DNA from 3 places in the Aeromonas sp. TECH754 genome. Region 1 is predicted to be linked to each of the others. Evidence: predicted binding sites of a transcription regulator. Region 1 holds the regulator's gene; each other region holds the start of a gene.
What was found. The regulator MetJ, encoded in region 1, represses methionine synthesis genes. The targets are predictions, from matches to a motif close to AGANNTCTAGANNTCT.
Positions count from the first base shown of each region.

Region 1 (4,276 bases):
AGCTCCGACAGGCTGGGGATCGCCCTGATGTTCTTCGCCATCTGGGGCGCGGCGGTGATCAACCCCGGCATCCTCGGGTTGATGGAGACCCTCTCCGGCCCGGTCATCGCCATGATCCTGTTCATCATGCCGGTGGTGGCCATCTACAAGGTGGAGGCGCTGGCCCGTTTCCGTCAGGGCTGGACCAATGGCTTCATCCTGCTGACCGGCGCCCTGGCGGTCTCGGCGCTGCTGTTCAGCCTGCTGAAATAAGCCGCTCGGGCATGCGTGAACGCAAAGAGGCGACCCGGGGGTCGCCTCTCTTGTTTTAGCCGCCTGCGCTTTTCGTGCTAGCCGCTGGCTCAGCTCAGCTTGGCGCCGTTCTCCACCGCCTGCTCCGGGATGGCCATCACCACGGCGCCGTCCGCCCGGTAGAAACCGGTCAGCAGAAACTCCGACTGGATGGGGCCAATCTGCTTGGGGGGAAAGTTCACCACTGCGACTATCTGGCGGCCCACCAGTGCCTCGGCGTCATAGAGGTCGGTGATCTGGGCGCTACTCTTGCGCACGCCAAGCTCGGGGCCAAAATCCGCCCACAGCTTGTAGGCGGGCTTGCGCGCCTCGGGGAAGGGCTCGACCCGCACCAGGGTGCCCACCCTGAGCTCCACCATCTCGAATTCCTGCCAGCTTATGGTCTGCATCTTTGCTCCTCTAATCTGCATGCTGTGTCTGATCACCAGCATGCCCGACAAGTGCCTGTCTTGTCTTCGGTGAGGAGCCGATGGGTTAGGGCAACTGGCCGTGTTGTTGACGCCAGCGTGAGGGAGTCAGCCCCGTCTCGGCCAGGAAGCGCTCGGCGAAGGCCCCCTGATCCTGGTAGCCAACCCGGCAGGCCAGCTCGCCGATGGGCAAGATGGTCTGGGTCAGCAGGGTGCGGGCCAACGCCATGCGCCGCGCCCTGACATAGTGGGAGACGCTCATGCCCAACTGCTGGCGAAAGACATGCTTGAACTGACTCTGGCCGAGGCAGGCGATGGCGGCTAGGCGCTCGTTGGTGAGGGGCTCGGCGAGGTGGGCCTCGATATGGCGCTGCACTCGGGCGATGCGGGGGGCGATGGCGGGGCCCATGCCCTGACCCTCCGCCAGCAGGCTCAGCCAGACCTGCTCCATGCCGGCCACCTGGCGACCCTCGGCCACCATCTGGCGCAGGAAGGCGAGGTAATGACGCTGGGACTCGTCCAGCTCGATGAAGGGGCGCTCACCCAGCGCCTCGGGCAACCAGTGACTCTCCTGTACCAGGAAGGAGAGGGCCGGATCGGCCGCGAAGTCGTGGCGCTCGCCGGGGGCGATGACGCAGGCGAAACCGGGTAACAGGCGACGAGCCTGGCCCTGCACCTCGATCTCGATGGGGCCATCGAGAGGAACAACCAGCTGGCTGAAGTCGTGACTGTGACTGCTGATGTCGCGCTGATAGCGGCGCAGGCTGAACGAGGGCGTGGGTGCCGACGGGGGAGCAGATAGCGATGACGCGGCACCGGGCCGCGTCATCGAAGGAAGATTGCTATTGGGCATAGGCAATGCTGCCAGGGTTATTCTGCGTCGAAATCTTCGATTTCCTTGCCGAGCGCTTCCATGATGGCGCGCGCCTCGGCAGGGACGCTGTCCGGGTGATCCTTGCGCAGGTCGTCGTCACCGGGCAGCGGCTGGCCGGTGAAGGCGTGCAGGAAGGCTTCGCAGAGCAGCTCGCTGTTGGTCGCATGACGCAGGTTGTTCACCTGACGACGGGTGCGCTCATCGGTCAGCACCTTCAGCACCTTGAGCGGAATCGAGACAGTAATCTTCTTGACCTGTTCGCTCTTCTTGCCGTGTTCCGCATAGGGGCTGACGTAGTCGCCGTTCCACTCTGTACCCATGATTCACCTGTTCTCATTTTGCCGTGAGCGCGGATTTTAACCCTTACGGAATTAGATGGCAATCCAACAGCAAAGCCATTTAGACGTCTAGAAGTGTTGACGGCTTTTTTGGGCTGGCGTAAGGTGGTGCACCATGGGCCAGCAATGGCAGAAGGCGGGTGTGGCAGGGCAACAGTGGCCACCGTCCAGCGACAGATCAAGGAGAGAGACATGACCCACAAGGCCACCCTGGCGGTTCGCACCGGGATTGAGACAGATACGCAGCACGGCGCAGTGGTGCCGCCCATCTACCTCTCCAGCAACTACACCTTTGCCGATTTTGGCGAACCCCGTCAATACGATTATGCCCGCTCCGGCAACCCGACCCGCACCAACCTGGCGGATGCGCTGGCCGTGCTGGAAGGGGGGGCGGGCGCGGTGGTGACCGGCACCGGCATGGGCGCCGTCCATCTGGTGACCACCGCCCTGCTCAAGGCCGGCGATCTGCTGATCGCCCCCCACGACTGCTACGGTGGCACCTGGCGCCTGTTCGAATATCTGGCGGCCAAGGGCCACTACCGGGTGCAGTTCGTCGATCAGGGGGATGAAGCCGCCCTGGCCGAGGCGCTGTCGCAGAAACCGGCGCTGGTGTGGGTCGAGACGCCCTCCAACCCGCTGCTGCGGGTGGTGGACGTGGCCGCCATCGCCGCCGCGGCCCACGAGGTGGGCGCCCAGGTAGCGGTGGACAATACCTTCCTCTCGCCACTGCTGCAGCAACCGCTGGCCCTTGGCGCCGACGTGGTGGTGCACTCCACCACCAAGTACATCAACGGCCACTCCGACGTGGTGGGCGGGGTGGCGATTGCCAAGGAAGCCGCACTGGCCGACTCCCTGGTGTGGTGGGCGAATTGCCTGGGGCTGACCTCGGGTGCCTTCGACTCCTACCTCACCCTGCGCGGGTTGCGCACCCTGGCGCCGCGCCTGCGCACCCATCAGGAGAACACGGACAGGATCCTCGCCTTCCTGCAGCAGCAACCGCTGGTGAAAAAAATCTATCACCCCAGCCTGCCGAACCATCCGGGTCACGAGATTGCGCGCCGTCAACAGTCCGGCTTCGGCGCCATGCTAAGTTTTGAACTCGATTGTGACGAGGCGGGCCTGCGCGCCTTCCTCGGAGCGCTGAGCCTCTTCTCGGTGGCGGAATCCCTCGGTGGGGTGGAGAGTCTGGTGGCCCATCCGGCCAGCATGACCCACAGGGCCATGACCCCGGAGGCGCAGCAGGCGGCGGGCATCAGCGCCCAGTTGCTGCGCCTGTCGGTAGGCATAGAACACGGCGAAGACCTGGTGGCCGATTTGGCCAACGGGTTTGAGCAGGCGCAGTTGGCGCAACAGGCAAACTAGTCAACGGCACGGCAGCCGCTCACCGACGCCAGATCGGGCGGGCTGCCGGCAGCAAGATGCAGGAACAGGTGGTGAAGGAAATGGAACAGCAGCAAGGAGAGAGAGCGGTGGCGACAGAAGCAGGGTTGAAACGGCGCCATGTGCACAAGTTTGGCGGCAGCAGTCTGGCGGATCCGGTCTGTTATCGTCGGGTCGCGGCGATTGTCGAGCAGCAGGTCGGCGGACAGGAGCTCATCGTTGTCTCCGCCGCCGGCAAGACCACCAACCGGCTGATCCAGCTGGTGGAGCTGGCCGAGGCGGGGGACGAAGCCGCCGGTGAGGCCATCACCGCCCTGCACGCCTATCAGCAGAGCCTGATCGACGGTCTGCTGGAGGGGGAACTGCAGCTCGACTTGAGCAAGCAGCTCGCCGACGACACCCAGCTGATTGCCAAGACCCTGGAGGGGCAGTTCGATCGCTTCGCGCGCAACGGCCTGCTCGCCTTCGGTGAGGTGTGGTCGGCACGGCTGCTGGCCGCCCTGCTCAGCAGCCGCGGTGAGCCCGCCATCTGGCTCGATGCCCGCAGCTTCCTGCGTGCCGAGGACGGCGCTCTGGTCAAGGTCAATACCGCCATCTCCAGCGAGTTGCTCAAGGCCCGTCTGGCGGAGCACCCCGGCCGCATCGTGGTGACCGGCTTCATCGCCGCGGATCTGGAAGGGCGCTCCTTGCTGCTCGGTCGCAACGGTTCAGACTACAGCGCGAGCCTCTTGGCGGCGCTGGCGGACGGCGAGTCCACCACCATCTGGAGCGACGTGGCCGGGGTCTACAGCGCGGATCCGCGCCGGGTGAAGGAGGCGCGCCTGCTGGAGCGGCTGAGCCTGGCGGAGGCCAACGAGCTCGCTCGCCTCGGCTCCTCGGTGCTGCATTCGCGCACCCTGCAGCCGGTGGCCGACAGCCGCCAGCGCCTCACCCTGCGCTGCAGCTACAACCCGGACGAGGGTTGCACCCACATACTGCGCCGGGCA
Region 1 covers NZ_JBWBRA010000001.1:4,532,204-4,536,479, forward strand. Annotated here, with positions in the region: gene ACZ9IL_RS20815 (aromatic amino acid transport family protein) at 1-252, shown strand, start outside; gene ACZ9IL_RS20820 (tRNA-binding protein) at 342-680, opposite strand; gene ACZ9IL_RS20825 (helix-turn-helix domain-containing protein) at 766-1,527, opposite strand; gene metJ (met regulon transcriptional regulator MetJ) at 1,569-1,892, opposite strand; gene metB (cystathionine gamma-synthase) at 2,103-3,272, shown strand; gene ACZ9IL_RS20840 (bifunctional aspartate kinase/homoserine dehydrogenase II) at 3,353-4,276, shown strand, end outside.

Region 2 (4,276 bases), 4.5 Mb from region 1:
CAAGATATCAAGCTCTGGGCACGCGAGCTAGGATTTGACCAGGTCGGGATCACCGATACCGACTTGCGCATCGAAGAGCCCAGATTGCAGGCCTGGCTGGATGCGGGCCATCACGGCAACATGGATTACATGGCCCGCCATGGCATGATGCGCGCACGCCCCCATGAGCTGCTGCCGGGCACCCAGCGGGTGCTGTCGGTGCGCATGAACTATCTGCCCTTCGAAGCCGGCTTCGCCAGCACCCTGCGCGATCCCACCTTGGGTTACATCAGTCGCTATGCCCTCGGCCGCGACTACCACAAGGTCATGCGCAACCGGCTTAAGCAGTTGGGAGATCGCATAGAGCAACGCTGCCGGGAACTCTGTCAGGCCACGGGAGAGTGGCGCCCCTTCGTCGACTCGGCCCCCCTGCTGGAACGCCCGCTCGCCGCCAAGGCGGGGCTCGGCTGGGTAGGCAAGCATTCGCTGCTGCTCAACGAATCTGCCGGCTCCTTCTTCTTCCTCGGGGAGCTGCTCGTCAGCCTGCCGCTGCCCATGGATGCCCCGGTGGAGAAAGAGCAGTGCGGCAAGTGTGTGGCCTGCATCAACATCTGCCCGACGGGCGCGATTCTAGCGCCCTATGTGGTGGACGGCCGGCGCTGCATCTCCTATCTCACCATCGAGCATGACGGCCCCATTCCCCCCGAGCTGCGCCCGCTCATGGGCAATCGCATCTATGGTTGTGACGACTGCCAGCTGATCTGCCCCTGGAATCGCTATGCGGACGTGAGCCCCGAGCCAGACTTCAGCCCCAGGCCCAACCTGCACCGCCCCACTCTGCTTGGCCTGTGGCAGTGGTCTGAGGCCGAATTCCTCAAATACACCGAAGGCAGCCCCATCCGCCGCATCGGTTATCAACGCTGGCGCCGCAACCTGGCGGTGGCACTCGGCAACGGCCCGGCCAGCCCAGAGGCGATCGAGGCCCTGCAACAGGCGCTGCCCGAGGCCGAGCCCATGGTGGCCGAACATATAGAATGGGCACTGACCACCCTGGCCACACGCCAGCGAGAGGATAACAAGAAGACAAAATTGCTGATCCGTTGCATAGAAAAAGGCTTGCCAGGTCACGCCTGAGTGATCTGCCCCTTGCCGGATGCCAGTCATTTTTTCATGCTCTGCCGACGTTCGATCATCGGCGCACTAAAAGGAACATTCTGATGCAGATGTTGGGAGTAGATATAGGCGGATCCGGGATCAAGGGCTGCCTGGTCGATACCGTGACCGGCGAGCTCATCGGTGAGCGCCACCGTCTGGCCACCCCGCAACCGGCCACTCCGGCCGCTATCGCCCATACCCTCAAGGCGCTGGTCGAACACTTTGAATGGAAGGGCCCGGTAGGCTGTGGCTTCCCCGCCATCATCCACAACGGCATCGCCAAGAGCGCCGCCAACATCGACAAGAGCTGGGTCGAGACCGATGCCGCCCACTTGTTTGCGGATGTGACCGGTCTGCCCTGCCACGTGCTCAACGACGCCGATGCGGCGGGTCTGGCCGAGATGCGCTTTGGTACCGGCCGGGATCGCAAGGGGGTCATCATCCTCATCACGGTCGGCACCGGCATCGGTACTGCCGTGTTCGTCAATGGCCAGCTGCTACCCAACACCGAGCTGGGTCACCTGATGCTGGAAGGCATGATCGCCGAGCACTACTGCTCGGATGCGGCCCGCAAACGCGAAGATCTCTCCTGGAGCCGCTGGGGAAAACGCTTCAACAAGTACCTGGCCAGGCTGGAGTTCCTGTTTTCCCCCGATCTCTTCATCCTGGGCGGCGGCAGCGCCGCCAAGCTCGACAAGTTCATCGACAAGATAGAGACCCGCGCCCCGCTGGTGGCGGCGGCCAGCCTCAACCAGGCCGGCATCATAGGTGCCGCCCTCTACGCCGAGTCCCAACAAGGGCACTGAGCTGCAGTCACACGCTGATGCAAGAGGCCCGGCACATGCCGGGCCTCTGCCGTCAGTAATGCGGATTGTCGTCACAATCGCCCCTTCGCAATGCCCCACAGCGGCCACGGCGCGAACCTGCTCTCCCACTGCAAATCTTCTTCTCCACGACGCTCCCCGTCATCGGGTGTGCCGAGCATGCCATCAGTACCAAAGTGGTACCATTTCGGCCGTCGACGCCCTGCTTGATCTGGCTGTTTTCCCTCCAGCGACTCATCTCCAGGCCGGGCTGAACGGCCATCGCCTCTTCCCCACCCCAGAGCTGGCTATTTATTGTGCTTTATCAATAGGATGGAAAAGAAAAGAGGACGGGACAAGGCCGGCGGATCCGTGTCATCTTGGCAACGACCGATCCGGAGCGTCGACAACGAGATCAGGCGAGACTGATGAATCGGCGGTTTAAGACTAATGTGACGGGTTATATTCGGCAATTTAGCCACAAAAAAGAATCTAATATTGAATGGCCGCACATCCTGCCAATCCATAGTCGCTCGGCAGAAATTCTTATCCATATTTTAGACGTCTAGACGTAGAAACATGCGTTGACACAGCCATCCAGACATCTTAGCATCATCCTCCATGATGGCAGAGCAACCCAGTGAAACCTCTGCCCAATTCACCCGCCTGTAGCGCCCTGTGCTTTAAGGCTGTTAGCACGGAAGAATTCATGATCAAGTTGAACGGTCTCAACAAAGTCTACGGTAAGGGCACTGACGCCGTGCACGCCCTGCGTGACGTGAGCCTGCATGTGCCACAAGGCAAGATCTTCGGGGTGATTGGCGCCTCCGGTGCCGGCAAGAGTACCCTCATTCGTTGTGTCAACTTGCTGGAGCGCCCCACCGACGGCCAGGTCATCGTCGATGGCCAGGATCTGGTGGCCCTGCCCGAGCGGGATCTGACCCAGGCTCGCCGCCAGATCGGCATGATCTTCCAGCACTTCAACCTGCTCTCCTCCCGCACCGTGTTCGCCAACATCGCGTTCCCGCTGGAACTGGCGGGCTGGAGCAAGGCCCGGATCCAGACCCGAGTCGAGGAGCTGCTCGCCCTGGTCGGGCTGGAAGCCCGCGCCCACGCCTATCCGTCCGAATTATCCGGTGGTCAGAAGCAACGCGTCGCCATCGCCCGCGCCCTGGCGCCGGCCCCCAAGGTATTGCTCTGTGACGAGGCCACCTCGGCGCTGGATCCCCAGACCACCCGCTCCATCCTGAGCCTGCTCAAAGAGATCAACGTTAAACTGGGGCTCACCATCTTGCTCATCACCCACGAGATGGACGTGGTGAAAGGGATCTGCGACGAAGTCGCCATCATCAGTGATGGCCGCCTGATCGAGCAGGGCGAAGTGGCCTGGTTCTTCAGCAACGCCAAGACCCAGCTGGCCCGTGACTTCATCCACTCCACCATCCATCTGGAGGTACCGCAGGAGTATCAGGACAGGATGAGTGCGGAGCGTGTGGCGAACAGCTACCCGCTGGTCAAGCTCGGCTTCACCGGCAGCACCGTCGATACGCCGCTGATCTCAGAGGCGAGCCGCCGTTTCAACATCGATATCAGCATCTTGAGTGCAGACATCGAATACGCCGGCGGGGTCAAGTTCGGCTTCCTGCTGGCCGAACTGTTCGGGGATGAAGCCCAGTGCGCGGCGACCCAGCAGTTCCTGATCGACAACCATATTCAGCTGGAGGTGATGGGTTATGTCCGTAGCAATGACTGATCGACTCATCACGGCCCTCAACGGCTGCCCGGCGCAGTCCCCGCTCATAATCCTATTCAGCTGGAGGTGATGACTCATGTCCGAAGCAATGATTAATCTGCTGATCTCAGCCCTCGGCGACACCCTGATCATGGTGTTTGCCTCCGCCCTGTTTGGCTGCCTGCTCGGGCTGCCGCTCGGTGTGGCACTGCACGTGACCAAGGCCGGCCAGATCCTGGCCAACCCGCTGCTGAACCGGACCCTTGGCATCATCGTCAACGTCGGCCGCTCGGTGCCCTTCATCATCCTGCTGGTCGCCATCATCCCGCTGACTCGCTTCATCGTCGGCACCAGCATCGGCACCATAGCCGCCATAGTGCCGCTGACCATAGGCGCCGTGCCCTTCATCGCCCGCCTGGTGGAAGGGGCACTGATGGAGGTGCCGGACGGCTTGCTGGAAGCGGCCAAGGCCATGGGTGCCAAACCCTTGCAAATTATCGCCAAGGTGCTGCTGCCAGAGGCCCTGCCCGGGATCCTCAACAGCGTCATCATCACCTTAGTCACACTCGTGAACTACTCCGCCATGGCCGGTGCCATCGGTGGCGGT
Region 2 covers NZ_JBWBRA010000001.1:56,853-61,128, reverse strand. Annotated here, with positions in the region: gene queG (tRNA epoxyqueuosine(34) reductase QueG) at 1-1,113, shown strand, start outside; gene ppgK (polyphosphate--glucose phosphotransferase) at 1,197-1,940, shown strand; gene metN (methionine ABC transporter ATP-binding protein MetN) at 2,647-3,690, shown strand; gene ACZ9IL_RS00240 (methionine ABC transporter permease) at 3,767-4,276, shown strand, end outside.
Region 2: the regulator MetJ is predicted to act here: its motif matches at 2,497-2,512, upstream of metN (methionine ABC transporter ATP-binding protein MetN).

Region 3 (4,276 bases), 1.1 Mb from region 1:
GCGAGGTTGTCCCCCACGGTGGCGCGGCGGCGCACCTGCCAGCCCTGCTCCAGCAGCAGGGCGCTGAGCCAGGCGGCGTTGGTGTCCACCACCAGGCCGGTCACTATCTCATCGCCGGTGCTGATGATCTCGATACGCATGCAAACTCCTTGAAACAGGGGACGGGCGGCACGGGCAGATCAGGGCTTGCCGTGCTCGAAGTAATAGCTGATCCGGGTGCGCGGGTTGAGGTACTCGAACACCGCGGGGGGCAGGCGCCTGGGATGGATCACCTTGGCGATGCTGAGCTCGGCCTGCTCGAGATCGATGATGGCCGCCTCCTGGCGCGGGATGCGCGGATCGTACACCAGCACCGCGGGGTAGAGCAGGCGGGAGCTGTTGACCGACATCACCAGCCCCAGCTGGCCGTTGGAGAGCTGCACCACGCTGCCCGGCGGGTAGATCCCCATCAGCCGGATCAGCATGCCGAGGTAGTCGGTATTGAACTGGGCCTTGCGCTGTTTGTAGAGACTGCCGAGGGCCGAGTAGGGCACCTTGGCCTGCAGGTGGCAGAGGTTGTCGTACTCGTTGATGAGGGACACTATCTGGGTCAGTTGATCGATCTGCCCGCCCTTGAGCCCCTCTAGCCCGCTGCCATCCAGGTACTCGTGGTGATAGCGCACAATGTTTTTCGCCTCCGCTGGAAAATCCTTGGCCAGGTTGAGCAGATCCAGACCGTAGCGCGGGTGCAGGGCCATCAGGTTCTGCTCCGGTTTGGTCAGCGGCTCGGTCTTGCGCAGGATCTGGCTCGGCAGCTTCAGCTTGCCGATGTCGTGAAACAGCGCCCCCATGCCGATCTGGCGGATGGTCTCGGCCGGCAGCTTGCATTCCCTCGCCAGCAGCATGCTGAGCACGCTGACGTTGAGGGAGTGACACTGCAGGCTGTTGCCATCCTCGCTGTCGGAAACCAGGTGCAGCACCATCTCGTCCACCGACAGCAGTTGCTCGGTCATGGTGCTGATCAGCTCCTGCGCCTCGTGAATGGCGTTGAGGGGGCGGGACTGGACCTTGCTCATCACATTACGCACCTGGGCCAGCGACTGCTGGAACTGTTTCTCGCACTGCTGCAGATCCCGGCGATAACGCTGCAACTGCTCGATGCGCTGCGCCTTCTCCTGCTGCATCTCGTGCTGGCGGGCGGCGAGCGTCTCGATATCGGCCGAGGGGGGCTGCACCTGATCGAGGGGCTTGGGAGGCGTGTCGCTCTTGTCGGGGATGATGGTCACCAGCTTGAGGCCGAGCCGGCGAATGAGCTCGATCTCCTGCTCGTTCTTGAGCTTGAAGCTGGAAAACAGGAAGGGGTGATCACGCCAGCCCAGTGGCAGGGAGACATAATTGCCGACTTGCAGTCGGTCCACCGAGATCTTGATACCTGTCATGGGGTCGGGCGCGAGAAACACACAGAGCCGTATGCTAGTCAAAGGCTTGGGTGAATACAAAAGGTATCTGATGACAGACCGGAAGCTTTATTATAGGCTTCTAGATGTCCAGACATATTTACCGATGCAGTACAGGGAGTAAGCATGCCGATCAAGATCCCGGACCAGTTGCCCGCCGCCGAAGTGCTGGGGCAGGAGAACATCTTCGTGATGACGGAATCCCGGGCCGTCACCCAGAACATCCGCCCGCTGCGGGTGCTCATCCTCAACCTGATGCCCAAGAAGATCGAGACCGAGATCCAGCTGATGCGGATGCTCTCCAACTCGCCGCTGCAGGTGGACGTGGATCTGCTGCGCATCGACGATCGGGAGTCCAGGAACACGCCCCAGGCGCACCTGGAGAACTTCTATCACGACTTCGAGCAGGTGCGTGGCAACAACTATGACGGCATGATCATCACCGGGGCGCCGCTCGGGCTGGTGGAGTTCGAGGAGGTGGTCTACTGGCCGCGGATCGTCGAGATCATCGAGTGGTCCCATCAGCACGTGACCTCGACCCTGTTCCTGTGCTGGGCGGTGCAGGCGGCGCTCAAGGCGTTGTATGGCATGGAGAAACAGACCCACGGCGAGAAGCTGTCCGGGGTTTATCGCCATCACAGGCTGGACGATCACGAGGCGCTGCTGCGCGGCTTCGACGACGAGTTCGTCGCCCCGCACTCGCGCTACGCCGCCTTCGACGGGGATCTGATCCGCGCCCACACCGACTTGCAGATCCTGGCGGAATCCGAGGAGGCCGGGGTCTATCTGGCCGCGACCAAGGATTGCCGCCAGGTGTTCGTCACCGGTCATCCCGAATACGATGCCCTGACCCTGGACGGGGAATATCAGCGGGATCTGGCGGCCGGGCTCACCCCCGTCATCCCGGTCAACTACTACCCGAACAACGATCCCGGCCAGACGCCGCGCGCCAGCTGGCGCAGCCATGGCCACCTGCTGTTCTCCAACTGGCTCAACTACTACGTTTATCAGCTCACCAGCTATCGGCTGGAGGACATCGGCAAGGTGTTTACCTACGAGCAGCCCAAGGCATAGATGTCATCGAGCCAGCTCATTGGCTGCGGACGGGAGGGCAACCTGCGGCCCAAGGCATAAGAGCGCGCTCAGTCGGCCTGCAGCCGTCTCGCCTGGCCATCGAGCCAGTGGCGGTGGCAGGCCAGGGTGAAGGCGTTGGGCCGGCGGGCCCGGATGGCGGCCATGGCCTCCCGCTGTGGCTGACCCAGCGTCATCAACAACAGGGCGGCGACCAGCCCGGTGCGACCGCTCCCCCCGTGGCAGTGAATGGCCAGCTGCTTGCCGTCCCGCAGCAGTGCGAGCAACTGCGGCAGCGCCTGCTGCCAGGCCTGTTCGAAGGCGGTGGTGGGGGCCTCGTCGTCCAGGATGGGCAGATGGAACCAGCTCATGCCACGCTCGGCCACCCGTTGGCCAAGCTGCGCCAGATCGCGCGCGGCCAGCTCCTCGTTCGTCATCAGCGTGATCACGGCGTGGGCGCCGGCCAGTTGCAACTGGGCGAGGGCTTGCGGCATGGGCACTTGCTGAGTGCCGGGGCAGGGGGTCAGCAGCAACTGGCCGTCGAGGCGGGGGACTTCCAGGCTCCAGAAGGGGTGGGAAGGGTGCATGGGGATCCTTGTGGGGGGGGTATCTGGTTTCAAATGAACTCATTGGCGCCTTGCCTGAGCGGGGCAGAGCATAGGGGCCAGGCTCTGGATGTCAATCTGCGTTGTGTTCAGCCCGGTTTACGGGCAGAGTCTAAAAAAATTAGAGCCTATAAAAAATTGAGCGAGCAAGGAGTAGAGATGAGAAACCTGGATCAACTGGACTTGGACATCCTGGCCCATCTGTTTCGCGATGCGGGCATGACCAACAAGGATCTGGCGGCCCTGGTCGGGGTGGCGCCGTCCACCTGCCTGGAGCGGGTGCGCAAGCTGCAACAGGACGGGGTGCTCAAGGGAGCACACTGCGAGGTGGACTATCAGGCGCTGGGTGGCCACATCCAGGCCATGGTCTCGCTGCAGCTGGCGCGTCACAGCCGGCAGATCATCGATGCGTTCCGCGACGCCATCCTGGCCCTGCCCGAGGTGATCAGCCTGTTCCACATGGGGGGCAAGGACGATTTCCTGGTGCACCTCTGCGTCGCCGACACCGAGCACCTGCGCAACTTCGTGTTCGATCACTTCACCTCGCGGGAAGAGGTGGTGCACCTCGAGACGTCTCTGGTGTTCGAGCACAGATTCAGCCGCTCCTTGCCTTGTTTCACCCAGCCTTGAGCAGCATGAGGCAATAAAAAACCGCCACTCGGCGGTTTTTTTGTCTGCAAAATTGGCATCAGTTCAGCACGAGCCGGCTGTCCGGCGCGGTCTGGTAGAGCCCCTGCTGGTAGGCCAGGCTGCCCCAGAGCACCAGCCCCAGCGCCATTTCCTTTATCTCGTCCGGCTGGGGGGCCGGGAGCAACTGCTGGCGGACGGCATCGTAGACATAGCCTTCCGCCGGTCGCTCCGGCTGCAGGATCACCACGTCCTTGCCCCGCATCAGGGCGAAGTTCTTGTCGTACTGCATGATGGCGCGTCCCGGCCAATCGTCCGGCATGCGAGTCAGATCCTTGCCCAGCATGGGGTAGTCGGCGCTTATCCCCATCAGGGAGAGCAGGGTCGGTGCCATGTCGATCTGGCTCACGACACGCTCGTCCTGGCGGGGCTTGATCCCCTCGCCGACGATGACGCCGGGGATGTGGAAGCGGGGAATGGGCACCAGGCTGGCGCCGCCGACCCGGCTGTCGTGATCGGCGATGACCAGGAACAGGG
Region 3 covers NZ_JBWBRA010000001.1:3,480,518-3,484,793, reverse strand. Annotated here, with positions in the region: gene ACZ9IL_RS15815 (CinA family nicotinamide mononucleotide deamidase-related protein) at 1-140, opposite strand, end outside; gene ACZ9IL_RS15810 (HD-GYP domain-containing protein) at 180-1,418, opposite strand; gene metA (homoserine O-succinyltransferase MetA) at 1,563-2,510, shown strand; gene ACZ9IL_RS15800 (phosphatase domain-containing protein) at 2,579-3,094, opposite strand; gene ACZ9IL_RS15795 (Lrp/AsnC family transcriptional regulator) at 3,272-3,742, shown strand; gene ACZ9IL_RS15790 (LTA synthase family protein) at 3,801-4,276, opposite strand, start outside.
Region 3: the regulator MetJ is predicted to act here: its motif matches at 1,521-1,536, upstream of metA (homoserine O-succinyltransferase MetA).